DNA from 3 places in the Delftia lacustris genome. Region 2 is predicted to be linked to each of the others. Evidence: predicted binding sites of a transcription regulator. Region 2 holds the regulator's gene; each other region holds the start of a gene.
What was found. The regulator LexA, encoded in region 2, represses DNA repair genes until DNA is damaged. The targets are predictions, from matches to a motif close to ACTGTATNNNNATACAGT.
Positions count from the first base shown of each region.

Region 1: a site for LexA is predicted at 6,694-6,711, ahead of U6958_RS22240 (LexA family transcriptional regulator). Genes of this name have one in related genera too.
Region 3: a site for LexA is predicted at 7,065-7,082, ahead of recA (recombinase RecA). Genes of this name have one in related genera too.

Region 1 is NZ_CP141274.1:4,581,705-4,591,276, reverse strand. Features, by position in the region: gene U6958_RS22295 (hypothetical protein) at 819-1,190, shown strand; gene U6958_RS22290 (hypothetical protein) at 1,199-1,501, shown strand; gene U6958_RS22285 (lysozyme) at 1,498-2,112, shown strand; gene U6958_RS22280 (DUF2514 family protein) at 2,109-2,639, shown strand; gene U6958_RS22275 (hypothetical protein) at 2,720-2,881, shown strand; gene U6958_RS22270 (hypothetical protein) at 2,887-3,117, shown strand; gene U6958_RS22265 (hypothetical protein) at 3,114-3,302, shown strand; gene U6958_RS22260 (hypothetical protein) at 3,410-3,643, shown strand; gene U6958_RS22255 (hypothetical protein) at 3,597-4,694, shown strand; gene U6958_RS22250 (hypothetical protein) at 4,711-4,926, opposite strand; gene U6958_RS22245 (Y-family DNA polymerase) at 4,941-6,227, opposite strand; gene U6958_RS22240 (LexA family transcriptional regulator) at 6,235-6,678, opposite strand; gene U6958_RS22235 (SurA N-terminal domain-containing protein) at 6,986-8,881, shown strand; tRNA gene U6958_RS22230 (tRNA-His) at 8,956-9,031, shown strand; tRNA gene U6958_RS22225 (tRNA-His) at 9,301-9,376, shown strand.
Region 2 is NZ_CP141274.1:3,576,386-3,585,957, forward strand. Features, by position in the region: gene U6958_RS17740 (MotA/TolQ/ExbB proton channel family protein) at 1-375, shown strand, start outside; gene U6958_RS17745 (biopolymer transporter ExbD) at 398-823, shown strand; gene lpxK (tetraacyldisaccharide 4'-kinase) at 836-1,852, shown strand; gene U6958_RS17755 (Trm112 family protein) at 1,917-2,099, shown strand; gene kdsB (3-deoxy-manno-octulosonate cytidylyltransferase) at 2,153-2,947, shown strand; gene adk (adenylate kinase) at 3,204-3,860, shown strand; gene U6958_RS17770 (asparaginase) at 3,951-4,940, opposite strand; gene lexA (transcriptional repressor LexA) at 5,039-5,713, shown strand; gene U6958_RS17780 (hypothetical protein) at 5,876-6,283, shown strand; gene U6958_RS17785 (MFS transporter) at 6,367-7,548, opposite strand; gene U6958_RS17790 (helix-turn-helix domain-containing protein) at 7,690-8,571, shown strand; gene U6958_RS17795 (sigma-70 family RNA polymerase sigma factor) at 8,729-9,205, shown strand; gene U6958_RS17800 (FecR domain-containing protein) at 9,210-9,572, shown strand, end outside.
Region 3 is NZ_CP141274.1:6,693,962-6,703,533, reverse strand. Features, by position in the region: gene sucC (ADP-forming succinate--CoA ligase subunit beta) at 1-1,061, opposite strand, end outside; gene argC (N-acetyl-gamma-glutamyl-phosphate reductase) at 1,497-2,429, shown strand; gene U6958_RS32110 (hypothetical protein) at 2,426-4,309, shown strand; gene yddG (aromatic amino acid DMT transporter YddG) at 4,332-5,252, shown strand; gene recX (recombination regulator RecX) at 5,249-5,728, opposite strand; gene recA (recombinase RecA) at 5,931-7,034, opposite strand; gene U6958_RS32090 (MarR family winged helix-turn-helix transcriptional regulator) at 7,182-7,682, shown strand; gene U6958_RS32085 (response regulator transcription factor) at 7,783-8,457, shown strand; gene U6958_RS32080 (sensor histidine kinase) at 8,553-9,572, shown strand, end outside.

The sequences.
Region 1 (9,572 bases), 1.0 Mb from region 2:
GGCTGGAAAATGGCTATTTTCACCACCAACAGCATAACTTTCCCAAAAGCGGGGTATGTGCGGCTGGCAATGCAGGGATCTGGAGGCAGTGGCGCGACTGTTGCGTCGGCGTCGAATGGCGTCGCTGCAACTGGCGGTAACTCTGGGCCTTGGGGCGTCAAGAGTTTCCGCGTTGCTGCCAACGATGCGCTGGTTGTCAATATTGGCGCCGGTGGTGCGCAGCCTACTGGCGGGGTTGCGACTGCAGGCAATCAGGGCGGGGTATCGACTGCTGTACTAAATGGATCGACGATCCTTACAGCTCAGGGTGGCGAGGGCGGATTGTTCAGGACCTCTGCGGGCACCATTGATGCGCCTGTGCCATCCGCCACAGTGACGGGCGGGGACTTCTGGGTGCCCGGCATTCGTGCGGGCAGTGCAACATGCTCGGGGTCGGTACAAGCTCTCAGCGCAGGCGCGGCGAGTGATGTGCTTCGCTGCGGTCTTGGGCGGTCTGCCTCTGTTAATGCTGCTGGGGTATTTTCTGGTGGGTGTGTTGGATCGGATGGCGGTTTTTCTTCGATCCCATATTTGGCTTTTGAAGATTTTGGAATAGTGCCTTCGTCGCCTGGCAGTCGTAGTCCAGGTCAGGGTGGAGTGCAATCGAGTTCTTGGCAGGCCGGTCCATTCGCTGGTGGTGCGAATTGCCCTCAGTCCAGCCAGGTAGCAATGGCGCATGGCGGTTACGGCGGAGGTGGAGGCGCCGGGTATTCGCAGTCATTCACCGGGATCGGTGGTGGTGCATATGCCTATCTTATTTACGAGCCCGTGGAGTGATTATGCGAATCGAAATACTCAACACAGACGGCAACGTCGCAAACACGATCATCGCAACGCCCGAGGTTGCGGAGCGGCTGCACTCGGGCGCCTGGCGCATTGCGGCGGAGCAGTACGAGCCCGCGCCTCCCGTGGCGCACATCTCCTGCTCTCGCCGCCAGGGCCGGCTCGCGCTGCTGATGCTGGGCCTGCTCGAAGCCGCCGAGGCAGCCATTGCGGCGATGCCTGACGACGCCGACAAGCGCGCGGCCCAGATCGAGTACGAGGCTGGCACCTGGGAGCGGCACAACCCGTTTCTCTCGACCCTGTGGGCGCAGCTCGGCGGCACTCCGGAATCGCTCGATCAAGCCTTTGCGCTCGCAGTGACGCTCTAGGAGGACCAATGCAGGACGATTTTGGAAATGCAATAAACCCCAATAACGCTCGCACCATCAATGCCCGGCTTGATGAGGGCGATGCGCGGATGACTCGCATCGAGGCGGATCTGCGGGCGAACACCGAGGTCACCGAAACAGTGCGTGCGAACACGGCTGAAATGGTGGAATTTTTCGCGGCGGCACAGGGCGCCTTTAAGGTGCTCAACTGGATCGGCAAGGCGGCGAAGCCCATCACCTACATCGTGATGCTGGGCACGGCCGGCGTCGCGTTCTGGAAGGCTTTGATGGTGGGTGGAGGTGGCCGATGAACGAGACACTTCGCAATCGCCTCCTGGCCACGGCCGCTGGCTTGGCTGCTACTGCTGCAGGTGGCTACGTGGCCACGCAAGAGGCTCGGCCCAGCCCCGCTGTGGTGCTTGCCCGCGAGATCGGGCTGCACTACGAAAGCAGCGGACGGCACATCGGCACGCCCTACATCGACCGCCTGGGCAAGGGACAGCCGCTGACCGTCTGCGCGGGCGTGACTGGCCCTGAGGTGGTGGCAGGGCGCTACTACACGCCCGAGGACTGCGAGCGCCTAGAGCGTCCCAAGTACCGCGAGGCCGAGCGCCTGGCGCGCCGCGCCCTGCGGCACTGGGACAGCTACAACGTGTGGGTGCAGGCCAGCTATATCGACATGGCCTACAACGTGCCCTCGGCGCTGGCACCTGACACGACGGTCATGCGGCTGGCGAACGCCGGGCAACTCGATGCTGCATGCCTGCAGATGCCTCGATGGGTCTACGGCACCGTGAACGGTGTGCCCACGCGGCTGCCTGGTCTTGTTGATCGCCGCGATGCCACGCGCGAGCTGTGCGCACAGTGGGGCAGGGACGGGCATTTCAGCGCAGCGCTGGTCGCGGCAAAGGTGGCGCCATGATCGCCGGTCTCAAGGCATATGCGTGGCAGGCGCTGGCCCTGCTGCTGGCGGCATTGCTCGCATGGCAGTCCATTGGCCGGCTGGCCGCCGAGCGCGATGCAGCCCAGACCCGCGCCGAACTGGCTGGCGAGCGAGAGGCGGCGGCCACGGCCGCGCGCCAGGCATCTGAGCGATATCGAAATCTGGAGGACAAGCACCGTGACGACCTGCGCAACATCGACACCCAGGCAAGGCAGGACCTGGCGCGCTTCGCGGCTGACGCTGATGCTGCCCGTGCTGCTGCTGGCCGGCTGCGCGGCGACCTCGCCGACTACATCACCGCCCACCGTGCCGCCGCCCAGGCTCGCGCCGCTGCCGGACAGTGCGCGCCAGACACCGCAGCCCTCGATCTGCTCGCCGAGCTGCAGCGCCGCGCTGACGAGCGAGCGGGAGAGCTGGCGCGCATTGCTGACGATGCCCGTGGCCGAGGCAATGCCTGCGAACGGGCCTACGACGCCGGCACCGCGATGATCCATGCGGCGCAGTAAAAAGTGCTTGCCGTAGTACGGTTTCCGTACTACATTAGGCCCCATGGCGACACGTTGAGCGCCGCAACCAGGAGATCACCATGCAAGCAATCAAGACCATCCGCGAAGCAAGCAAGATCGCTAAGGGCCTCGGCCTGGTTCGTGGCAAAGGCACCTTCAACGGCGAAGCCTTTTGGACCCGCCCCGGGGACTCCGCGATCATCACCCGCGCTCGCCTGGCTGAACTCGCTGGTCTGGTTTAAGCGCCATGGATAGCAAAGTCTTTGACGTGTCGCTCTACTGGCATACGGGCGGCAGCGTTTTCCTGGGAACTGTATCCTCCATGGGCGTAGAGCAGGCAAAGGACGACGCTCTTGATAGCTACATGAGCGCAAACAAAAGGCAGAAGAAAAAGATCGAGGAGGGCGGTGGCTTTACGCTTGAAGCCGACTTGCTTTCTCCATCGGAGGCAGCTCGCTGGATGGCCCGCAACACATGACCTCCGCCGACCTTCGCGCCTGGCAGGCCCGCCATGGCTACACTTACAACACCGCAGCGGATGCCCTTGGCATGGGCCGCACCACGTTCGCGGAGTACCTCAAGCGCGAGGGGGTGCTGCCGCGCTGGCTGGCACTGGCCTGCGCCGCCATAGATGCCGGGCTAGAGCCGCTCGGCGAAAAATAATTGTTGACTTAGTACGGAATCCGTACTACATTTATACCCATGGCAGCACAACGCTGACAACACCCTCCGGCGGTGAGTAGCCGGGAAGCACTCTCAAGGAGCAGACCATGGAAAAGAAACAAGCCCCAATGCAGCCGCATAAGCATGTCGCATGGATAAGCAAAGAATCCGGTGTGGCTTTCTTCAATCCTGCAAACATCTGGAAGACCGAAGTTCCTGGCGAGGAACGGAGCGGCCACATCGTCGTGGCTGTTGGCTCTATCGAGCAGATGCAGGCAGTCGTGAGCAGCATCAATGCGACCATGCCCCCGGTCGGAAATCTGTTCGACGATCTGGCCTAATCGGCCGATGACTCAATTCGGCAAGAAAACCCATCGCGCCCGCGTGCACCTTCTGCAGGCCGGCCAGGACTACCCATTCGCTTGGTCGCAGGCCGATGCTTTCCGCGCCGACCGTGGCCAGCCCGGTTTTGATTGGCCGGACTGGTGCTTTCTGCCAATGGCTGGGGCCTACGCCATCGTTTCGGGCGGTGGCGCCAATCGTTTGGGCCTGGATCGCATCGGCGATGTGGCCCGCATGTCTGCCCTGATCGCTTGGCGCATGACACAGGGCATCTACCGGTTTGATCCGGCTGTCTATGCTGCCGTCATCGACACGCCGGTGTCGGGCGACCTGCCGGCACGTGTGCTCATGCAATTGCCCGAGTGGTGCGTCTACGTGGAGACGCCGGGCTTTGAGCTGTCCATCGGCCAACTGCACGGTTTTTTTGCCCACCTGGAGCATGACGCCAACACCGGCCGCTCGGAGTTGCGCCTGCTGCTGGATCTGCCTGAGCGCCTAGTCCCCGTCCCTCTGCATCTGGGGGACTGGCCGCTGGCCGAAAGCGTTGCACGGGCCTCCGATGTCGCCGGTGTCCATGCCGTAGCGCTCGGCATGCCGTTTGCTGCGGGCGACTCGCGGCGCGAACACATCAGCTGGGCCGAGCCCCTGGTGTCGCTGCTGCTGTACCTCTGCAGCGCAGCGGATTTCAGCCGTCGCGGCCAGCCTGGCCAGCCTGCCAACCCGCAGCCCACGCGCACCAGGCGGGACGGCTGGAAGCTGTTTGCCGCCCAGGGGCCGGCCGAGTGGGACGTGGGCGTGCGGATGGGGTCAGCGCTGCGCGCGGCCTATCAGGCTGCAGAGACGGCGCCCGCCGGCGGCGAGGGTGCCAGCCCTCGCGGCCACATCCGGCGCGCGCATTGGCATGGCTATTGGAGCGGGCCGCTCAAAGATGACCAGGGCGAGCCCGTGCCCAGCGACAAGCGCAAATTTGATCTGCGTTGGCAGCCTCCTGTGGCTGTCAATTTGGGGGCTGTTGAAGGCATGCCATCGGTAATCAGGCCAGTGAAGTAAGCCGGCATGGCCTCTATCAAAAGGGCGCTGGCGAACTCTCGACAGACACCGGCCCAAGACCGCTGTAGATGCGGTCTCCGTCAAGATCCGTGACAACAAACCAGCCAGGTTGAACCTCATCAATTGAGTAGTGTTCCGGAAGGCCGGGCAGGATCTTGACCTCTGGCATGCCAAACCATCGGGGCATGGTCAGCAGGGTTGGGTACAGCTCAACGTCAAGAGGCATTTTCATGGGGTCTCCTGGGGTTACGTGCGTGCGACGGGGATTTCGTTCAGCTCGGTCGTGTAGCGAGGTGTCCGGCGGTCCTGGCGCATGCCCCAACCGGACTCTTGTAGTGCGCTGGCCACACCCAACGTGCCTTTGCCGAACCGCGCATTGAGGCGATCCATGGTTTCCATCAACGGGCTGTGGTCGCGTGCGAAGCCAGTGGACTCCTCAAGCAATGAGTTTTGCTGCACTGTCGCGGGGGATAGATCCAGGAGCATCACGCCAGCCTTTGCGAGCTGATAGCCGGGCTCGTAGACCTTGGCGATCCCGCGCGCTGCAGCACGCACCAGCAGGGCCGTGTCGCTGCTGGGCTGTGGGAGTTGGATGGTGGTGCTGCGGGCAAAGCGCGGGCCATCCCGGAAGGGGCTTGTGTGCGCGAACACATGCACGGCGCCGGCCCTGTGGTCTTGTGCGCGCAGTTTTTCTGCCGCGCGCTGTGCGAAGGTGGACACAGCCTCGACAAGCGGCGCCAGGTCACTGACCGGGCGGCCGAAAGAACGCGTGCAGGCAATCTGCTGTTTTGGTGGTGGCTCATGCTCCAGCCCCAGGCACGGCATGCCCTGCAACTCGCGCGCCGTGCGCTCCAGCACCACGCCAAAGTGGGCGCGCAGCAGTGGCTGTGGCGCGCGGGCAAGGTCCCAAGCCGTGAAGATTTTGTGATCCAGCAGGCGCATCTTGATTCGGCGCCCCACGCCCCAGACGTCGCCCACGGGCACGCTTTCCAGCAGCGATTGCAGTTGTGCCGGTGATAGCTCGGTGAGGTTGCACACCTGAGCCAGTGAGGCAGGATAGCTGCCGGGCTGTCTTTCGGCGTCCTTGGCCACGTGATTGGCCAGTTTTGCCAGGGTCTTGGTCGGGCCGATGCCTACGCATGTGGGGATGCCTACGCCGCGCAGGATTCGGTCGCGAATCGCCCAGGCTCGGCGCGTTACGTCGCGCACGCCACCGAGGCCGATGAAGCACTCATCGATGCTGTAAATCTCCTGCTCAGGGCCGAGGCCGGCAGCCAAGGACATCATGCGATCGCTCATGTCGCCGTACAGCGCGAAATTTGCGGACAGTGCGACCAGGCCTTGGTGCACTCGGTGCTTGATTTGGAAGAATGGCTCGCCCATCTTGATGCCCAAAGCTTTGGCTTCCTCGGACCGGGCGATAGCGCAGCCGTCGTTGTTGCTGAGCACAATCACTGGCAGGCCCTTGAGCGAAGGTCGAAACACGCGCTCGCAGCTCACATAGAAATTGTTGCCGTCAAGCAGGGCGAACATGGGCAACTCACAAAGCGCGAAACGTCTTCACGGCGCACACGACCACGCCCCATATTTCAAGGTGCTGCCCCTCTTTTGCTCGGATGTCGGGATAGGTGGGGTTCTCTGGCCGCAGCATCACCTGGTCAAACCTGGACCACAGCCGCTTGCACGTGAAGTCGCCATCAACTTCGGCGACGACGATATCCCCGTGCTGCGGCCGGAGGTACTTGTCTACAACCAGCAGGTCGCCATCAAAGATGCCTGCCCCGGTCATCGAATCACCGCGCACACGCAGCAGAAACGTGCACTGAGGGTGCTTGACCATGAGCTTTGCCAAGTCGATCCGGGCGCAGCTGAAGTCCTCTGCCGGACTCGGAAAGCCGGCGCGTACCGGGCTGTCAGGGGTCGGCAGGAGCATCGACGGCATCGTGGCTGCGACGGGGGTGGAGGGGGTGATGAGGTGGGGCATGGCCGAATTCCTTGTGCTGTATAAATATACAGTAACCGGCGATCCCCTCAAGTCAGCGCAGTCCCCGCCTGTGGCGTATATGACCCGGCGAAGCGAGAGGCTGATGTGCAGGAGAAAGTAGAATGTTTCGCTTCGACCTCTTAAAGCTGGTGGGACGAAGTTGGTAGACGCTGTAAGCTATTGATTTGTAACGGTGGAATTTTCCCTTACAAGGCGTAGGTCGGCGGTTCGACCCCGTCAGCACCCACCAAGAACAAAAGGCGAACGAAAGTTCGCCTTTTCTATTTCTGCCACTGAAAGACAGACCATGTTCGAATCCATCCGCAAGCATTCCAAGTTCGTGATGATCTTGTTGTTCTTGCTGATCATTCCCTCGTTCATCTTCGTGGGGGTCAACCAGAACTACTTCACCGAATCCAGCGTGATCGTCGCGCGTGTGGATGGACATGAGATCAAACAGGCCGACTGGGAGAACGCGCACCGCATGGAAAGCGACCGCCTGCGCGCCGAGAACCCCAACGTCGACCCCAAGCTGCTGGATTCGCCGCAGGCGCGCTACGCCACGCTGGAGAAGATGGTGCGTGACCAGGTGCTGGCCGCTGCCGTGCAGAAGATGCACCTGGCCGCATCGGATGCACAGCTGGTGCGCACGCTGCAGGAGATTCCCGCGATTGCCGCGCTCAAGAAGCCGGATGGCTCGATGGATGCCGAAGCCTACCGCGCCCTGGTCGGATCGCAGGGCCTGACGCCTGAGGGCTTTGAGGCCAATCTGCGCCGCGAACTGTCCATGAACCAGGTGATGGGTGGCGTCACGGGCACGGCCTTTGCGACCGACGCCCAGGTCAAGCAGGCCATCGATGCGCTGTACCAGCGCCGCGAAGTGCAGGTGGCACGCTTCGAAGCCAGCGCCTACGCCAGCAAGGTCCAGCCCACCGAGGCCGACCTCAAGGCCTACTACGACGCCCACACCAGCCAGTTCCAGCAACTGGAGCAGGCCAAGGTGGAATACCTGCTGCTGGATGTGCCCAGCATCGAGGCCGGCATCACGCTGAGCGAAGACGATGTGCGTTCCTACTACAACCAGAACGCCGAGCGCCTGGCCGGTCCCGAGGAGCGCCGCGCCAGCCACATCCTGATCAACGCATCCAAGGATGCCCCCGCGGCAGAGCAGGAGAAAGCCAAGGCCAAGGCCGAGGAACTGCTGGCCGAGCTGCGCAAGGACCCCAAGCGCTTCGCCGAGCTGGCCAAGGCCAACTCGCAGGACGGCGGCTCCGCTGCATCGGGTGGCGACCTGGGCTACTTCGGCCGTGGTGCCATGGTCAAGCCGTTCGAGGATGCAGCCTTCGGCATGAAGGTCGGCGACATCAGCGACGTGGTGCACAGCGACTTCGGCTACCACATCATCTCGCTGGTGGACATCAAGAAGCCCAAGGCACCGAGCTTCGAGCAGATGCGTCCCAAGCTGGAGGCCGAACTCAAGCAGCAGCAGGCCCAGCGCAAGTTCGCCGAACTGGCGGAAGGCTTCTCCAACGCGGTCTACGAGCAGTCGGACAGCCTGCAGCCCGTGGCCGAGAAGTTCAAGCTCACCGTGCAAAAGGCAGACCATGTGACGCGCCAGCCCGGCCCCAACGTCAAGGGCCCCCTGGCCAATCCCCGTTTCCTGGAGGCGCTGTTCTCCAGCGATTCGCTCAACAACAAGCGCAACACCGATGCGGTGGAGCTGGGTTCCAACCAGTTGGTGGCTGGCCGCGTGGTGGAGTACACGCCTGCCCGCACGCTGCCCATGGCCGAGGTCGGCGACAAGCTGCGCACCCTGTATGTGGCGCAAAAATCCGCCGAACTGGCCAAGGCCGATGGCGAAGCCAAGCTCGCCGCATGGAAGGCCAAGCCTGACGCGGCGCAATTGCCCGCAGCCAAGGTGATCAGCCGTGACCAGCCCGAAGGCCAGTCGCGCGAAGTGGTGGACGCTGCCCTGCGTGCGCCCACGGCCCAGCTGCCTGCGTGGACGGGTGTTGACCTGGGCGCGCAAGGCTATGCCGTGGTCAAGATCAACCGCATCGTCGAGCGTCCGGCCGATGATGCGCAGGCGGCTGCCGCGCAGAAGCAGGACTTCCTGCGAAGCTCGGCCGTGGCGGAAGCTATGGCATACTACGAGCTTCTCAAGAAACAGCTCAAGGTGCAGATCAAGGTCCCGCGCCCCTGATGAGGGAAATTTCTAGAAAAACAGAAATTTCAGAAATCAAGCAGTTTTTTGGAATAGAATAGCGTTCTTCTACGGTGGCTGTAGCTCAGTTGGTAGAGTCCAGGATTGTGATTCCTGTTGTCGTGGGTTCGAGCCCCATCAGCCACCCCAAATAAAAAAATCCCCAGAGCAGAAATGCTCTGGGGATTTTTGCTTTGGGCGGCAGGGGGACTGCTTGTGCCCGGCAGCTTGTCCCCGGCAGCTTCAGGTGCGCCGGACAAGGTCCCTGCCGGCTGTGACTGCATGGAGGATGGCGCCATCCTGCCCTTTGCCCGCTTCCCCCGATGCGCCGTTGTTCATGCTGCACCCGATCCGTCACGCAACGCCTGTTCCAAAGCATTTGTCTGCTGGTTTTTGGCATATAATCGAATGCTTCAACGGTGGCTGTAGCTCAGTTGGTAGAGTCCAGGATTGTGATTCCTGTTGTCGTGGGTTCGAGCCCCATCAGCCACCCCAAACAAGAAAATCCCCAGTGCAGAAATGCACTGGGGATTTTTGCTTTGGGCGCAAACTTTATCTTCCTCGGGCTGGAAGCAGACGGGATATTCGCATGGCCAATCGCGCTGCGGCTGGATTGCGGCCGCTCATGCTGCCGTGGATTTTCAGGCGCTTGGTGCGAGGCCTGCCTGACTTCGCGATCTGCCGTACCGCC
Region 2 (9,572 bases):
AGCAGCGAGGAAGAGCTGCGCGCGTCCATGGAAGGCGCCGGCCGCGCCGCCGCCCACACGCTGGAAAAACACCTGAGCGCGCTGGCCACCATCGCCTCTGCCGCCCCTTTGCTGGGCCTGCTGGGCACGGTGATCGGCATGATCGAGATCTTCGGCTCGCAAGGCGGCGCATCGGCCACCGGCGGCAGCAACCCCGCCCAGCTGGCGGCCGGCATCTCCATCGCCCTGTACAACACGGCCTTCGGCCTGATCGTCGCCATTCCGGCCCTGATCTTCTGGCGCTACTTCCGCGCCCGCGTCGACGGCTACCTGCTGGGCATGGAGCTGGCTTCCGAACAGTTCGTGCGCCACCTCACCCGCGTCGGCGGCAAGTGAACCAGCACGCGAGAGACCTGACATGAACTTCCGTCCCCGCCGCCGTGACGAACCCGAGATCAACCTGATCCCGTTCATCGACGTGCTGCTGGTGGTGCTGATCTTTCTGATGCTGTCCACCACCTACAGCAAGTTCACCGAGCTGCAGCTGACCCTTCCGGTGGCCGACGTCGAGCAGCAGCGCGACCGGCCCCGCGAAATCATCGTCGCCATCGCAGCCGATGGCCGCTATGCCATCAACAAGACCGCCGTGGAAGACCGCAGCGTCACCGGCCTGACCCAGGCGCTGGCCGCAGCGGCCGTCGCCGGCAAGGACAGTGTGGTCATCATCAGCGCCGATGCCACTGCGCCGCACCAGTCCGTGGTATCGGTGATGGAAGCCTCGCGCCGCGCCGGACTGTCCCAGATCACCTTCGCCACGCAGACCTCGGCCAGCGCCGGGCGCTGAAGGCAAGCCGCCATGCCCCGGACTGGTCCTGCGCCCTCAGCCCGGGGGCTTCGCGCGGCCTGGCGCCGCCGCGGTCCGCTGGCCTGCGCGCTCCTTCCCCTGTCCCTGCTGTACCGCGCCCTGCTGGGCCTGCATCGGCTGCCTTATGCACTGGGCTTCAGGCGTGGGGGTCAGGCCGGCATTCCGGTCATCGTCGTCGGCAACGTGATTGCGGGCGGCGCCGGAAAGACCCCCGTCACGCTCGCCCTGGCCCGCCATCTGCGCGATGGCGGCTGGAGTCCCGGCATCGTCTCGCGCGGCTATGGTCGCAGCACGGACGACTGCCGCGAAGCCCGTCCTGACAGCGCCCCCGCCGACGTGGGTGACGAGCCCGCGCTGCTGGCGCGTGCCAGCGGCGTGCCGGTCTTCGTGGCTCGCAAGCGCATCGAGGCCGTCCAGGCCCTGCGCGCCCGCCACCCGCAGGTGGATGTGGTCATCAGCGACGACGGCCTGCAGCACCTGGCCCTGGCCCGCGACATCGAGCTGTGCGTCTTCAATGACGACGGCATCGGCAACGGCTGGCTGCTGCCGGCCGGCCCGCTGCGCGAGCCCTGGCCGCGCCCCGTCACCGCCGTGCTGCATGCAGGCGCAGCCCCCGACACCGACGCCCCCGCGTTTGCCATGCAGCGCCAGCTGTCCAGCGAAGCCGTCAATGCCCAAGGCGAGCGCATCGCACTGTCCTCCCTGCGTGCGCAGCCCGTGGAGGCCGTGGCGGCAGTGGCCCGGCCCGAAGGCTTTTTCTCCATGCTGACCCGCGAGCAAGGCCTGACGCTGGAGCATGTCCAGGCGCTTCCGGATCACTATAATTTTGAGAGCTTCCAGCGCCTGGGGCGCAACGAAGACCCGCTGGTCTGCACCGAAAAAGATGCCGTCAAGCTGTGGCGCACCCATCCCCAGGCCTGGGCGGTTGCGCTGCAATTGCAGCTGCCGGCGGATTTCTGGGCTCTGCTGGATGAGCGGCTGCAGGCACTGCGCCCCTGCCCCGCCTGACTATCATCTCCGTCTCGGCTGGCTGCCACGGCCCGCCCTTTCCCTTCAAAACACAGGATCCGCCATGGACGCCAAACTTCTCGAACTGCTGGTCTGCCCCGTCACCAAAGGCCCGCTGCGCTTTGACCGCGAGCACCAGGAACTGGTCTCGCGCAGCGCGCGCCTGGCCTACCCGGTGCGCGACGGCATTCCCGTGCTGCTGGAAACCGAGGCCCGCACGCTGGACGACGACGAGATCGAGGACTGATTTTTCCCATCACCTGCGCCGCCCCACGCCTTCGCCTCACTCCTGCACGCACCATGACCTCCGCGCCCTTCACGGTTCTGATTCCCGCCCGCCTGTCTTCCAGCCGCCTGCCGGGCAAGCCCCTGGCCGACATTGCAGGGCTTCCCATGGTCGTGCGCGTGGCACAGCGCGCCAGCCGCAGCGGCGCCGCGCGGTGCGTGGTCGCAGCCGATGACGAAAGCATCCTCGCCGCCTGTACCGCGCATGGCGTGGCGGCCGTGCTCACGCGCAACGACCATGCCAGCGGCAGCGACCGACTGGCCGAGGCCTGCGCGCTGCTGGGTCTCGATGGCGATGACATCGTGGTCAATGTCCAGGGCGACGAGCCGCTGATCGCCCCCGAACTCATCGACGCCGTGGCCGCCCTGCTGCCCCGGCAACCTTCGGCCAGCATGGGAACAGCGGCGCATGCCATTGACAGCCTTGCCGACTTCGTCAACCCGAACGTGGTCAAGGTCGTCTGCGATGCCCAGGGCATGGCCCACTATTTCAGCCGTGCGCCCATTCCCTTCGCGCGCGAGCATGCGGACCAGGCATGGTGGGAGACGGCATCGGCAGCGTTGGGCCACCCCGGCTTCGCACCGCTGCGCCACATCGGCATCTACAGCTATCGCGCCGGCTTCCTGCGCAGCTTCCCCCAGCTTTCCCAGGCACCCACCGAGGCACTGGAGGCCCTGGAGCAGTTGCGTGCGCTGTGGCACGGCCACCGCATCGCCGTCCATGTCACACTCCATGCACCCGGCCCTGGCGTGGACACGCGCGAGGATCTGGAGCGGATGCGCGCCCAGCTGTCCAACCCGCCGGCCTGAATCGGCCGGCCGCTGAAAACGCACAAATGGCGATGCCGGGCATCGCCATTTGCAGCAACACCGCCCATGCGGTTTTGTCGGACAGCAAAACGCAGGTTTTGGCGATTGCACAGGCGACAGTTTTGCCCTGTGCGTGTAAGCCAGTGTTGGCCCTGTGCGTGCTATCCTTGCCCGCGACAAAAATATGACGCATGGACTGTCCGCCCCGGTGGGCCGATCCGGCAGACAAGAATTTCTACTCTCCTCAAGGACTTCCATGAAACTGATTTTGTTGGGCGCACCCGGCGCCGGCAAAGGCACGCAAGCCGCTTTCATCTGCCAGAAGTACGGCATTCCCCAGATCTCCACCGGTGACATGCTGCGTGCCGCCGTCAAGGCCGGCACGCCCCTGGGCCAGCAGGCCAAGGCCGTGATGGACGCCGGCCAACTGGTCAGCGACGACCTGATCATCAATCTGGTCAAGGAGCGCATTGCCCAGCCCGATTGCGCCAACGGCTTCCTGTTCGACGGATTTCCCCGCACCATTCCCCAGGCCGACGCCATGAAGGCCGCCGGCGTGAAGCTGGACTACGTGCTCGAGATCGATGTGCCCTTCGATGCCATCATCGAGCGCATGAGCGGCCGCCGCTCCCACCCCGCTTCGGGCCGCACCTACCACGTCACGTTCAACCCGCCCAAGGTCGAAGGCCTGGACGACGTGACCGGCGAGCCGCTGGTGCAGCGCGAGGACGACAAGGAAGAAACGGTCAAGAAGCGCCTGGACGTCTACAGCAGCCAGACCCGCCCACTGGTGGACTACTACCGCGCCTGGGCCGAGAAGGAAGCCGCAGCAGCCCCCAAGTACCGCGCCATCAGCGGCCTGGGCTCGGTGGAAGACATCACCCAGCGCGCCCTGGCAGCACTGGCTGAATGACGCAGGCCATGCGCCAGACCCCAGAAAAGCACCCGCCGGGTGCTTTTTTGTTGCCCGCCTGCATCTGAAGCGCCGGCGACGCCCGGAGGATCAGTCGCGCGGCTGCGCGGCCAGCGCCAGCATCATGGCAATCCGCGCCTTGGCCACGGGCAGTTGGACCAGATCGGCCTCTGCGGGGTCCGTGCCAAGCCCCGAGGCAACGGGCAGGCCTTCGGCGCAGCGCGTGCCCCGCCAGATCCAGACGCCTTTGTCGCGCGCACGCAGCAAGGCTGCTTCCATGCTTTCGTGAACGGTCGCATTGCCCGTGCCGGCCACCACGATGCCGCGCACGCCTGCGGCCACCAGCGCATCCACGCCGCAGGCTCGCGCCAGGGCACTGCTGAACACCACCTCGACCCAGGGCAGCTCATCCAGCGCCAGCAGGTCAGACAGCGCGGGAGCGGAAATCACCATCCGCGCAACGGGGGCGACCGGCGTGACCGGCGCATCAGGCACCAGCCAGCGCACGCGTCCTTCCTCCACCACGGCCTGCGGGCCACCTTCCATGGAGCGCATGGCCTGCAGTCGGTAAGGGTGGACTTTTTGCACCTGGGCCGCCGCATGCACTTCGCCGCCGGCCACCACCCACACACCGCTGCGCCCGCCGCTGGCGGCCACGGTCACGGCATCGCGCAGATTCTGCGGTCCGTCGGCCAGCAGGGCCGTGGCCGGGCGCATGGCGCAAGTGAGCACTATGGGCTTGGCGGCAGGCAGCAGGCTGTGCAGCAGCCAGGCCGTCTCTTCCAGCGTGTCCGTTCCATGCGTGATCACCACGGCGCGTGTGTCCGCATCCTCCAGCGCCTGCGTGCAGGCACGCAGCAACGCGCGCCACACGGGCCAGTCCATATCCTTGCTGTCCACCTGCGCGATCTGCTGCGTCTGCACAGGCCCCAGCGCCTGCTGCTCCAGATCCGGCACGGCATCGAGCAGCGACTGCACCGTGATCTGTCCGGCCTTGTATCCCACTGCCTGCGACTGCGAATCCGCCCGGCCGGCGATGGTGCCGCCCGTGCCAAGAATCACCAACTTTGACTGCCCCACTTGCACCTCTTGGAAAACTGGTTAAAAATACAGATACTGTATAAATCATCAGATGACTTCTCTGCCTGCCATCTGAATTCAAGGACCGGACGCACGCCATGCTCGACCATCCCAAGCTCACCGCCCGCCAGCAACAGATCCTGGACCTGATCCAGGCCGCCATCTCCCGCACGGGCGCGCCCCCCACCCGCGCGGAAATCGCCAACACGCTGGGCTTCAAGTCCGCCAACGCAGCAGAGGAACATCTGCAGGCCCTGGCCCGCAAAGGCGTGATCGAACTGGTCAGCGGCACCTCCCGCGGCATTCGCCTGCGTACCGACACCGTGCGCAACATCAATGCCGCACGCGGCACCAGCTTCGGGCTGCCGCTGTCGGCCCTGGCGCCGCTGATGCTGCCGCTGGTGGGCCGCGTTGCGGCGGGCTCGCCCATTCTCGCCCAGGAACATATCGACCAGACCTATTCCGTCGAACCCAGCCTGTTCCAGGTCCGCCCGGACTATCTGCTGCGCGTGCGCGGCATGTCCATGCGCGACGCGGGCATCATGGACGGCGATCTGCTGGCCGTGCAGTCCGCGCATGAAGCCCGCAACGGGCAGATCGTCGTGGCACGCCTGGGAGATGAAGTCACCGTCAAGCGCCTGCGCCGCACCACGCAGGGCGTGGAGCTCCTGCCGGAAAACCCCGATTACCCGGTGATCCGCGTCGCTCCCGAAGAGGCCTTTGCCATTGAAGGCCTGGCCGTGGGGCTGATCCGCAACAGCATGTCCATGTAAGCCGGACGGGCAGCCCTGCACGGGTTGCCACACCCTATTTCATGCACCGCCCAGGTGGTAGGCGCGAAGCCTTGCAGCTTCGCCCTGGGCGGAGCTTTGCCCGCAAACCGCAATCCTGCCTGTGTCCATGCCTCTTTGAAATACGCCAACAGGAGTCGTCACATGGGATTCGCTCTGCCAACACTGTCTTCTCTGTCCTTCCTGCGCCTGGCACAGGGCATTCGCCTGCCCGCCGCCGCCATGGAGCCCGCCATGCGCACCATCCAGCCCGAATCGCCTGTGCAATCCGAGCAGGCGACCATCCTGTCCTTCAGCAAGGCACGCCGCCGCAGCCAGCAGCGGCGCAGCAAGTCAGCACGGCTGCCAGAACACAGGGATGCGCAGCTGCTGCTGCCCCTGCAACCCGAACTGCCCTCCCTTCCGGCAGATCAGGCCCTGCCTTCGGGTCTGCGCATCATCCAGCGCTCGCCGCAGGAGCAGCCCGAATGCCTGTTCATCTCGGGCCGCATGGCCGATGTCTGTGCCGCCCTCGAACGCATGGAAGCGCACGGCGCGCAGACACCGGCCTGAGGTCGCCCTGAGACCGACCCGTCCACCCGGTCTGCGAGAGCCCGGGCCTGTCTCTTGCCTTGCCCAGCGGCAGGGGCTGCGCATCAGGCCCTGACAGCCGCCGGTGCAGCACTCCCCTCGCTGCGCCGATTGCGCATGCACCACGCCTGCGCCGCGGCAACGCACAGAATGCACAGCACGACGCTCAACGAAAAACGCAGTCCGCGCGCATCGGACAGCATGCCGAACAACGGCGCCACCATGCCGCCTATCGACATGGCCAGCCCCAGGGTCAGCCCGCTGGCCGTGGCCTGGTTGCGCGGCAGATAGTCCTGGGCCAGCGTGACCTGGGCGGCAAACGGAAGAAACATGCACACGCCCAGGGCCATGGTGCAGGCCAACGCCATCCATGGCGTGGAGGCCAGGGCCAGGGCCGCCAGAGCAGGCAATGCCAACAGGTAGCCGGCGCGGATGGCCTGCATGCGCCCCCGGCGATCTGCAAGCGTGCCCCCCAGCAAAGTGCCCACCGCCGCAGCGGCTGTGAATGAGGTCAGCGTGGCCGCTCCCATGAAGTCCGAGCCGCCCAGCTCGCGCGTCACGAACATGGGCAGGGTGGACAGCACCGTCACATAGGGAATCGACCAGCAGACGATGACCCCGCACAGCAGGAAGAAGGCGCGCCAGTGGTTGGCGGGCAATTCGCCCTGCGCCACGGCCGGGCGCCGGGTGGCGCAATGGTCCTTGGCTCCATCCCGCCAGGTACAGGCATACCAGAGCACCAGCATGGCCGCTGCAGGCAGGGCCAGCATCCAGCTGCGGTGCAAGGCGCCTGCGCCCACCACGGCCGCAGCCAGCATGGGAGCGAACGATGCCCCCGCCGTTCCGCCCACCGAAAATACGCTCATCGCCTTCTGCGAGCTGCCGCCCGCCATGCGGGCCGCCACCGTTGCGGACGGATGGTAGGCCGCGATCCCCAGGCCGCACAGCACGGCAGCCAACCAGCTGACCCAGTAGTCCGGGCTCATGCCCACCAGGGCCAGGCCCAGGGCGGCCACCACAAAGCCGGCCGGCACCATCCAGGGCCGTGGCGACCGGTCGGCATACAGGCCGAACAGCGGCTGGACCATGCTCGACAGGCCCGTGGCCGCCAGCATCAGGCCGCTGGCTTCCGTATAGCTGTAGCCGCGCTCCAGCACCATGAAGGGCAACAGCGCAGGAACCAGTCCCTGGTAGAGGTCGTTGATGGCATGCGTGCCCGTAAGCAGCCCCAGACGTGCGCGGTTCATGCCCTGCCTCCTGTCACGTCCGTCATTCTCGAAAGGGAAATCATCTCCATACCTGCCACTTTCCTGCGGATTGAAAGTGGGTCATCGTAGGAAGTGCATGATCTGCATTCCTGCTACGAAGCAACAACAATCGTCGAGAAAATGACAACCCGGCAAAGTGGCCCACTTTCCCATGCCCGCACCCGCGCCTGCCTGGATGACGTGCCTGCGGCCGCTCCATTGCCCCCGCACGGCGAGCACACGGCCCGCCCGGTCGTGGCCTTTGCCACAGACATGGCGGCCGGCGCTGCCATCGCACCGCATGCCCACCGCCGCGGCCAGCTGCTACATGCCACCGAGGGAGTGATGCTGATCCGCGCGGATTCGGGCAGTTGGGTCGTCCCCCCGGGATGCGCCGTCTGGGTTCCACCACAGGCCCTGCACGCCATCCACATGGCCGCCGGCCCCGTGGCCATGCGCACCGTGTTCGTGGAGCCGGGGCTGCGGCCCGGCCTGTGGCAAGACTGCCGAGTGATGCAGGTCACGCCCCTGCTGCGCGAACTCGTGCTGGAGGCCATCGAGCTGCCCATGGACTACCCGCTGGGCGGCAGGGAGGAGCGTGTCATGCAGTTGATCCTCGACGAAATGGAGCGCGCCCGCGCCCTGTCCTTGCACGTGCCCATGCCCCGGCATGGCGCCCTGGCCGCCTGCTGCCGCAGCTTTGTGGACGACCCATCGCAGGACGCCGGCCTGGCCAGTTGGGCACAGCGGCTGCACATGCATCCCCGCACGCTGGCACGCCTGTTCCTGCGCGAGACCGGCATGAACTTCGGCGCATGGTGCCGCCAGGCCCGTCTTCTGCTCAGCCTGCCCCGGCTGGCCGCTGGCGCCTCGGTCCTGGAAGTGGCGCTCTCCCATGGATACGACAGTCCCAGCGCCTTCGCCGCCGTCTTCCGGCGCAGCTTTGGCGCTCCGCCCAGCGCCTACCAGCGCAATCGCCCGGCGCAGGGCCGGCGTGGAAGTTCCGCCAGCATCTCCCTGTAGCGCACATGCAACAGAAAGATACCCAGTCCTCAGGAGTAAAGCCCGCGTGAAAGATAATTGATAAGCATTCTTATTATCTTTTGCAACCGAAACCGACACGTTGCCCACCTCGGCTTCTACGCCCGGCCTCCCCGCTTCTTTCGCACAAGCCCTCTCCGTGCACAGCCTCTACCAGAATCACCATCCCTGGCTGGAAAGCCTGCTGCGCAAGCGCCTGGGCAACCGTGACGATGCGGCCGACCTGGCCCAGGACACCTTCGTGCGCCTGCTGCGCTCGCCAGTGCCGCAGCAGGACATCCGCGAGCCCAGGCGCTACCTGGCCACCATCGCCCGCGGCCTGGTCACCGACCTGTTTCGCCGCCGCACGCTGGAGCAGTCCTATCTGGACTATCTTGCCCAGCTGCCGCAGTCGCTGGCGCCTTCGCCCGAGGAGCAGGCCATCGTCCAGCAGACCCTGCTCGACGTGGACCGCATGCTCCAGGGCCTTGCACCCAAGGTGCGCGAAGCCTTCGTCCTGTCCCATTTCGAGGAACTGAGCTACCCCGAGATCGCCGAGCGTTTGGGCGTGTCGCTGCGCACCGTCAGCAACTACCTGACCCGGGCGATGGAGCATTGCTGCCTGGTCCTGGCATAGCCACATGGGCGAGGGAACTTTGGAAAGCAACGACCGACGGGCCTTGCATGAGGCCGCTGCCTGGCATGTGAAACTGCGCGGCACCGCGGTGACGCCAAGCCTGCAGCAGGCATGGACGGACTGGCACGAGGCCGACCCCGCCCACCAGCGCGCCTGGCTGCGCGTGCAATCCGTCACCGCACAGCTGTCGCATCTGCCCGCACCCTTGGCGCGCCAGGCGCTGGGCCGCCGCTCCGACCCCAATCGCCGTTCTGCGGTGCGTGCTGTGGCCCTTGGCCTGGGCAGCGGTGCCACGGCCTGGCTCGCCTGGAAAGGCGCGCCGCTCGAGCACTGGCAGGCCGCTCATCGCACCGCCACTGGCGAGCGC
Region 3 (9,572 bases), 3.1 Mb from region 2:
TCGTTCGTGCCCTTCATGCGCACGACCAGGGGCACTTGCAGGTTCACGGCCTTGCAGGCAGTGATCACGCCGGTGGCGATGGTGTCGCACTTCATGATGCCGCCGAAGATGTTGACCAGAATGCCTTCGACCTTGGGGTTCTTCAGCATGATCTTGAAGGCTTCGGTGACCTTCTCGGGGGTGGCGCCGCCGCCCACGTCCAGGAAGTTGGCCGGCTCGCCGCCGAACAGCTTGATGGTGTCCATGGTGGCCATGGCCAGGCCGGCACCGTTGACCAGGCAGCCGATGTTGCCGTCCAGCGAGATGTAGGCCAGATCGAACTTGGAGGCTTCGACTTCGGCGGGATCTTCTTCGTCCAGGTCGCGCAATGCCACGATTTCGGGCAGGCGGAACAGGGCGTTGGCGTCGAAGTTGAACTTGGCGTCCAGGGCAATGACATTGCCCTTGCTGTCACGGTTCAGGGGGTTGATTTCGACCAGCGAGGCATCCGTGTCCATGTAGCACTTGTAGAGCTTCTGGCAGATGTCGATGAACTGGGCAGTGGAGTCGGCAGGCATGCCGATGCCCTTGGCCAGCTCTTCGCCCTGGGCCTGGGTCAGACCGACCAGGGGATCGACGAAGATGGTGATGATCTTCTCGGGCGTGGAGTGGGCCACTTCCTCGATGTCCATGCCGCCTTCGCTGGAAGCGATGAAGGCCACCTTCTGCGTGGCGCGGTCGGTCACGCACGACAGGTAGTATTCCTTCTGGATGTCGGCGCCGTCTTCGATGTACAGGCGGCGGACCTTCTGGCCTTCGGGGCCGGTCTGGTGCGTGACCAGCTGCATGCCCAGGATCTGGCCAGCCAGTGCCTTGACGTCGTCGATGCTCTTAGCAACCTTCACGCCGCCGCCCTTGCCGCGACCACCAGCGTGGATCTGGGCCTTCACGACCCACACGGGGCCGCCGAGCTTCTGGGCGGCCTCGACGGCCTCTTGCACTGTGAACGCAGGGATACCGCGAGGTACAGGCACACCAAACTGACGCAAGATGTCCTTGCCTTGGTATTCATGAATCTTCATGATGTCTCTCTCAAACAAATAGGGGGGGATTGACCCGGTAGCCCTGGGGTGCTGCCTCAAGGCGGAGTGACCTGGCAATCGCCGAATGTACCATGCTGCACTGCGCCATCCGACACGCCCCCATGCGCAGAATCCACAATTTCCTGCGGGCCAAGCAGCATGCCAGGAACTGTGCAATGCATTGATATGTCAGGGAAAAGACGGTTTCCCGACATTTCCTCCAGACGCCACAGCTCTTTTGTCTTATAGAGGATCTGCAGGCGGCCCTGCCCGCCGTTTGTAACAGGCGCATGTCAGCGGCCCTGGATCGCCGCTGCCAACCGTTTTGCGACAACGGGCGCAGGGGGACCCGGTTTCGGTGAGAATCCGCAGCTGGAACGCGGCAATGGTGCCGCAGCGGCTCCAGGAGGGCCGCGCAGCAGGAGAAATACAGCGATGGCAAAAGTCTTTATCGATGGCGAAGCAGGCACGACAGGGCTGCAGATCCGTGAGCGTCTGGTCGATCTGTCCGGCGTGGAGCTGGTCAGCATTGCGCCCGAGCTGCGAAAGGATCCTGCTGCCAAGCGTGCGCTGATCGCCGGCGTGGACCTGGTCATCCTGTGCCTGCATGACGACGCTGCGCGCGAAACCGTGGCCATGGTCGACGCCATCGAGGCCGAGACCGGCCGCGCCATCAAGATCATCGATGCCTCCACCGCCCACCGCGTGGCGCCGGGCTGGGTCTACGGCTTTCCCGAGCTGCGCAAGGGCCAGCTGGACGCCGTCAAGGCTGCCACGCGCGTGGCCAACCCCGGCTGCTATGCCACGGGCGCCATCGCACTGCTGCACCCGCTGGTGGCGGCAGGCCTCATTCCAGCCGACTACGCGCTGAGCCTGCCCTCGGTGTCCGGCTACTCGGGCGGCGGCCGCAGCATGATCGAAGCCTACGAGGCCGGCACGGCCGCGCCTTACGAGGCCTATGCGCTGGGCCTGTCGCACAAGCACATTCCCGAAATCCTGCACTACACGGGCATGACGCGCCGCCCGGTCTTCATTCCTGCCGTGGGCAATTTCCGCCAGGGCATGCTGGTGCAACTGCCCCTGCATCTGGACCTGCTGCCGGGCGCGCCCAAGGCCGCCGATCTGCACGATGCGCTGGCCGCCCATTACGCGGCGACCAACACGCCCGAGCAATGGGTGTCGGTGCTGCCGCCCACCGAAGACATGAAGCTGGCTGCCGATACGCTGACCGACACGAACAAGCTGGAGCTGCGTGTGTTCGCCAATGAGCAGTACCGCCAGGCCGTGCTGATCGCCCGTCTGGACAACCTGGGCAAGGGCGCCAGCGGCGCCGCCGTGCAGAACCTGCAGATCATGCTGGGCCTGTGAGGCCCCCCGCGCCCCCGTCCTTGCCGGGCCGGCGCGGTCCGGTCTGGGGCCATGTCCTGGCCCTGGCCGTGCTGTGTCTGCTGATCGTTGTGTTCGCCTGGAAGCTGCGGCCGGCATTGCCTTCCTCATCGCGCCTGCTGCTGAGTCCGCTGCTGGGCAATATGGAAGCCTGCCTGGTGCAGGACGGGCTGCGCGAGGATTTTCCCAAGGAATTCCAGCAGGTGCCTGCCAGTTGCCTGGGCCCTCAGGGCTCAGCCGCGGAAATGGTGAAAGCCACGCTGCAGCGCTTGGGCCGGCCGCAGGGCGAGGGGCTGGAGCTGGGCTATACGCTCAGCGTGCCTCTGCTGCGCTATGTGCAGTGGAACGGCCGGGCCTGGGAAGTCCGGGGCGAGGCGCTGGACCGCGTGGTGCGCACGGTGGCGCAGGCGCAGCGGCCCGTGGTGCTCTACCTGTTCGCCACGCATTTCGAGGTCCACTCCCAGGCCGAGGAGCGCCTGGCCGCCGATCCCGCCAATCTGGCCTGGACGCCCAAGGGACCGCTGCCGCTGGACACCTATCTGGGCGCGCGCATCTTCCCGTGGTCGGTTGCGCGGCAGGACAATGAAATCACGCGCGTGCGCAAGCTGGTGGTTGATGCCCTGGCCGAGCGCATGTGCGCTGCGGGCGATGCCGCCATGCATCCGCTGCGTGCGCTCACCGTGCTGGGCGAGACGCACCAGCTGTTCCCGGGTTTCGAGGCCGGCATGGGGTTCGCGGCCGAAGGCTATGCGGTCACCGACTACAGCCCTGCATCCGTGGCGGGCTTCCATGCATTCCTGCGCCAGCGCTATGGCGACATTGCGCGGCTCAATGCCCATCTGAAGTCGGAGTTCGCCAGCTTCGATGCGGTGGAGCCTCCGTCGCGCAACATCCGCAGCGAGCCGCTGCAGAACTTCTTCCAGCACATCGACAGCTATGCGGCTGGCACGGTCCCGGTGTCCGGCTGGGTTCACTCGCCCGACGCGAAGCTGCAAAAGCAACTGGCCGTGGCCGTCTTCGTGGACGGGCGCCCTTACTCGCACGCCCCCGTGCACATGCACCGCCAGGATGTGGCCCAGGCCAAGCCTGATTTCCTCACGCCCGATGTGGGCTGGCGTGCCGACATCCGCTATCCGGCGCTGGGCGAGGGCCTGCACCGCATCGACGTGGTGCTGCAGGCCGGCGGGCGCAGCCTGGGCCTGCTGGCCACGCGCCAGATCGCCGTGATGGACCGCCACCAGGGCGAGCCCAGGCCCCATGCCGCCGAGGCCTTGCCTGACTTCGGCAAGCTGCCCGATGGTGTGGAGTTCTGGGTGGACAGCCCGCAGGACCGGCTGGCGCTGTTCTACAACCCGCTGGCGACGGACTGGAACGATTTTCGCAAGCAGCAGGTGGCCGACTACATCCAGGGCTTTTCCGAGCACATCGGGCACGGCTGCCTGGGCCGGGTGCCTCGCTTTGCCCACCAGCTCAACCCCCATGCGAATCCGAGCTGGGACGCCAGCCGCTACGCCGTGGAGCGCAGCCTGCAGCGCATGCCGGGGCTGTCCCTGGGTGTCAGCCTGTATGGCGAAGACACCTATGGGCCGCTGGTCGGCCAGATGCTGCGCCGCTATGGCCACACCGCCTATGGCGTGACGGAGTTCCATCCGCTGGTGGCCCTGTCGCCACAGCGGCTGGAGAAAGTGCTGACCATGCACCGCCGCCAGGGCGCGCGCTTCCTGTCCTTCTTCATGGAGGCGCGGCCCGAGGACGCGACCGGCACGCAGTCCAGCAACGAGTTCTCCTTCGATGCGGATAACCGCGCGCACGGCTCGGACGCGCTTTACCGCTCGCTGCGCCAGGTGCTGCAGCCGCACTGACCTGCCGCGCGCAGCCTTTTCCATGTCTTCAGCGCACAGCAGTTCCCCTGCAGCCGCAGGCCGGGCCACCGCCATCGGCCTGCTGGCCGTGGTGTGCTGGAGCTGCACCGTGGGCCTGATGCGCTCGGTGGCCGAACCGCTGGGCGCCGTGGGCGGCGCTGCCATGCTCTATACCGTCAGCGCCATCTGCGTGGCCGCCGTGCGCGGTCTGCCCAGGCCTTCGCAGTGGCGAACCATGCACCCAGCCTATTTCTGGGGCTGCGGCCTACTGTTTGCGGTCTATGAAATCTGTCTGTCGCTGGCGATCGGTCTGGCGCAGGACCGCGCCCAGGCACTGGAGCTGGGGCTGATCAATTACCTGTGGCCCAGCCTGACCATCGTCTTGGCGGTGCTGCTGCGCCAGCAGCATGCGCGCTGGTGGCTGTGGCCCGGCGTGCTGCTGTGCCTGTGGGGGCTGACGCGCGTGCTGGGCGGCGAGTCCCTGCAGATGCATGACATGGCAGACCACATGCTGGCCAATCCGCTGGCCTATGGACTCGCCTTTGGCGCGGCTCTGCTGTGGCCCTGCTATTCGCTGGCTGCTCGGCGCTGGGGTGGGGGGCACAATGCCGTGGGGTTGTTCCTGATCTGGACTGCGCTGGCGCTGTGGATCAAGTGGTTGTGGCTGGGTGGCGAAGGCGGCATGCACTGGTCAGGCACCGTGGTGCTGCAGCTGCTGGCCGTGGGCGGGCTCACGGCCATGGGCTACAGCTGCTGGGAGCACGGCATACAGCACGGGCATCTGGCCGTGATGGCGGCGGCCTCGTACTTCACGCCCGTGTTCTCTGCCTTGCTGGCCAGTGCCTGGCTGCAGGTGCAGCCGGGCTGGGGCTTCTGGCAGGGCGTGGCGCTGGTGACCGTGGGGTCGCTGGTGTGCTGGGGCGCAACCCGGCGCGTGGATTAGTTGCCTTCGTCTGCAGCTCCGTCATCCCAGTCTTCGCTGCGCCCGCGCAGCACCTTGCTCGCTATTTCTCCGCCAAAGCCGCGCGCGGCCAGAAAGCGCATCTGCTTGAGGCGTTCCTGCGGGGTGGCCGGCGGTGTGCCGAAGCGCTGGCGCCATACGGCATGGGCGCGCTGCAGTTCGGTGGCGCGCAACTGTTCTGCGGCGGCGCGCACCAGGCCATCGTCCAGCCCCTTGCTGCGCAGCTCCTGCACCACGCGCGATGTTCCAAAGCGCGCGGCCTTGCGGTGCAGCACGGACTCGGCCACGCGCTCGGCGCTGATGAAGCCGCGCTTCTCCAGCGCGTCGAGCATGGCGCCCAGGTCCTCGCCTTCCTCAACATGGGGGGCGAGCTTGCGTTCCAGCTCCAGCCGTGAATGTTCGCGCTGGCCCAGCAGCTTGAGCGCCCGGCCCTTGAGCGACAGCTTGGCGAATCCCATGCGGCAATGTCTCCTGAATCATCCCGAATAAAAAAGGTCCCCACGCTCCCCTTGCTGCGCAAGGTCCGCTGCCCCCCAAGGGGGCCGCTTTTTTGCCTTGGGGCGTCCCGGCGATAAAAAAGGCGCAGACGTGAGCCTGCGCCAAGATGGCAAACACAGTGTGCGCAGGCGCTGCGGCGCCTGCTGTGAGGGGTCTGGGCGCTCAGGCTTCGATCACGCCGTCCTTGTCGGCCTTGGCCTTGCCCGCCTTGGCAGCCTTGGCTTCGGGGGCATCGCCGCCGGCCGTGGGCAGCAGGGCAATGCCCAGGCTGTCGCGCACCTTGTTCTCGATCTCCACGGCCAGGCCGCTGTTCTCGCGCAGGAATTCGCGGGCGTTGTCGCGACCCTGGCCGATCTTTTCGCCGTTGTAGGCGTACCAGGCCCCCGACTTGTCGAGGATCTTGGCGTTGACGCCCATGTCCAGGATTTCACCTTCGCGCGAGATGCCTTCGCCGAAGAGGATGTCGAACTCGGCGGTCTTGAACGGGGGCGAGACCTTGTTCTTGACGACCTTGACCTTGGTTTCGTTGCCGATGGCTTCGTCGCCCTTCTTGATGGTGCCGGTGCGGCGGATGTCCAGGCGGACCGAGGCGTAGAACTTCAGCGCATTGCCGCCCGTGGTGGTTTCGGGGCTGCCGAACATCACGCCGATCTTCATGCGGATCTGGTTGATGAAGATGACCATGCAATTGGTCTTCTTGATGGTGGAGGTCAGCTTGCGCAGCGCCTGGCTCATCAGGCGGGCCTGCAGGCCGGGCAGCTGGTCGCCCATCTCGCCTTCGATTTCGGCGCGGGGTGTCAGTGCGGCCACCGAGTCCACGACGATCATGTCCACGGCGCCCGAGCGCACCAGGCTGTCCACGATTTCCAGGGCCTGCTCGCCGGTGTCGGGCTGGCTGATCAGCACTTCGTTGAGGTTCACGCCCAGCTTCTGGGCGTAGCTGGTGTCCAGTGCGTGTTCTGCGTCGATGAAGGCGCAGGTGCCGCCCTGCTTTTGCATTTCGGCGATGACCTGCAGCGTCAGCGTGGTCTTGCCCGAGGATTCAGGGCCGTAGATCTCGATCACGCGGCCACGGGGCAGGCCGCCCACACCCAGGGCGATGTCCAGGCCCAGCGAGCCGGTGGAGACGACCTGGATGTCCTGGATGGCTTCGCCTTCACCCAGGCGCATGATCGTGCCCTTGCCGAACTGCTTTTCGATCTGGGCGAGTGCGGCCTGCAGGGCCTTGGCTTTTTCACTGTTGGCGGTGGTGACGGCGGTGTTCATGCGGACTCCTGGGTTGGGTATGGATTCAGCTCTGTATTTGCATTCAGGCTGGATGCTTGAACAGTAGTTTATGGGCTTGCTGCCTTGATTTGTTGGTGTTTTTGGTCAGTTTTCCTGACTTGTTGGATTTGCCTTCACAATGCATCCATGAGTGAGCTTTCCCCTGTCACGCCGCCCGCCGACGCCTGGCGCCAGACCCACCTGGGCCGGTTGCTCGGCCATGCCATGCGGCGGTTCGACGCGCGTGTGCTGCAGCTCATGGCGCGCGATGTTGAGGTGCCGCTGGCACTGTCCAACCTCGCTGCGCGCGACAAGGTGGGGGCGGCCCATATCCACATCACGCGGCATCTGTCGCTGGCTGGCGACCGGCTGACGGACCTGGCAGAGCGCGCAGGCATGACCAAGCAGTCCATGGGCGACCTGGTGACCCAGTGCGAGGCCTGGGGCCTGGTCACGCGCGAGAGCGACGAGCGCGATGCGCGCGCGCGCCGCATCCGCTTCACGCCAGCGGGCCTGGCCTGGCTGCAGGCTTTCCATGACGCCGTCTCCCAGGCCGAGGCCGAATTCCGCGAGGAAGTCGGCGACGACATCGCCACCGTGGTGGCGCTGGGGCTGGAGGCCTACGCGGGCGGCGGCTCACTCGGGTAAGGTCCCTGCCCGCGCTGCGGGGCGCATCCTAGAATCCTGGGAATTAAAGGCGCGCATTTCCAACTCCCAGAGCGCGCCTGCATTACAGGAGACATCCCCCATGCGCATTCTGATTGCCGAAGACGACCAGGTCCTGGCCGATGGCCTGCTGCGCAGCCTGCGCGGCTCGGGCGCCGTGGTCAGCCATGTGGCCAATGGCAGCGAGGCCGACACCGCGCTGATGACCAGCAGCGAATTCGATTTGCTGATCCTGGACCTGGGCCTGCCCAAGATGCACGGTCTCGAAGTGCTCAAGAAACTGCGCGGCCGCGGCGATGCGCTGCCGGTGCTCATCCTCACGGCGGCCGACAGCGTGGAGGAGCGCGTGCAGGGGCTGGACTACGGTGCCGACGACTACATGGCCAAGCCGTTTGCGCTGTCCGAGCTGGAGGCGCGCGTGCGCGCCCTCACGCGGCGCGGCATGGGCGGCGCCAGCAGCACCATCAAGCACGGCCCGCTGGTCTACGACCAGGCCGGCCGCGTGGCCACCATCGACGGCAAGATGGTCGAGCTGTCGGCGCGCGAGCTGGGCCTGCTGGAAGTGCTGCTGCAGCGGGCCGGCCGGCTGGTCAGCAAGGACCAGTTGGTCGAGCGCCTGTGCGAGTGGGGCGACGAAGTCAGCAACAACGCCATCGAGGTCTACATCCACCGGCTGCGCAAGAAGATAGAGCGCGGCCCCATCCGCATCGCCACCGTGCGCGGCCTGGGCTACTGCCTTGAGAAGATCGCGTCCTGAGGCCGCTGCCGTGGCTGTCAGGCCCGGGTTGGCTTGCCTGCGCATAGTGGTGGTTGCCGCGGGGCCGTGAACCCGTCGTAAGGGGCTGCCCGCCGATGAAAATCTTCCAGCGTGAACAGCGCTCCCTGTTCGGCGAGATCCTTGACTGGATGCTCACGCCGCTGCTGCTGCTGTGGCCCGTGAGCCTGGCGCTGACCTGGCTGGTGGCCCAGGGCCTGGCCAACAAACCCTTCGACCGCGCGCTGGAATACAACGCCCAGGCGCTGGCCCAGCTGGTGATGGTGCAGCACGGCAAGGTGCTGTTCAACCTGCCGCAGTCGGCCAGCGAGATCCTGCGTGCCGACGAATCGGACACCGTGTATTTCCAGGTGCTGGGCGTGAAGGGCGAATACCTGGCCGGCGAGCGCGACCTGCCGCCGCCGCCCGAACCCGACGAGGCTCTGACTGGCGCGACGCCTCCAGGCTTGCCGTCCGGCGGCACCGTGCAGTTGCGCGATGCGGAATTTCGCGGCATCGATCTGCGCGTGGCCCATGTCTGGGTGCGCATGCCCCTGCCGGGCGAACCGCAGGCCCTGGTCCAGGTGGCCGAGACGCGCGAAAAGCGCAGCGTGCTGGCCACGGAAATCATCAAGGGCGTGATGCTGCCGCAGTTCGTCATCCTGCCGCTGGCCGCGCTGCTGGTGTGGCTGGCGCTGGCGCGCGGCATCAAGCCGCTGCACCGGCTGGAGGAGCGCATCCGCGCGCGCCGGCCCGAGGACCTTTCGCCCATCAACCACAAGGACGTGCCGCTGGAAGTCGTGCCGCTGGTGGATTCGGTCAATGACCTGCTGGGCCGCCTGGGCGACTCGCTGGCTACGCAAAAGCGCTTCCTGGCCGACGCGGCCCACCAGCTCAAGACACCGCTGGCCGGGCTGCGCATGCAGGCCGAACTGGCCCAGCGCGAGGGCGTGAGCACGGAGGAGTTGCGGCAGTCCCTGGCACAGATTGCGCGCTCCAGCATCCGCGCCACGCACACGGTGAGCCAGTTGCTGGCGCTGGCGCGCGCCGAGAGCGCCGGCGTGGGCCGCGGCCTGGCCATGCAGCCCTGCAACCTGGTGCGCATCGTCACCGACGTG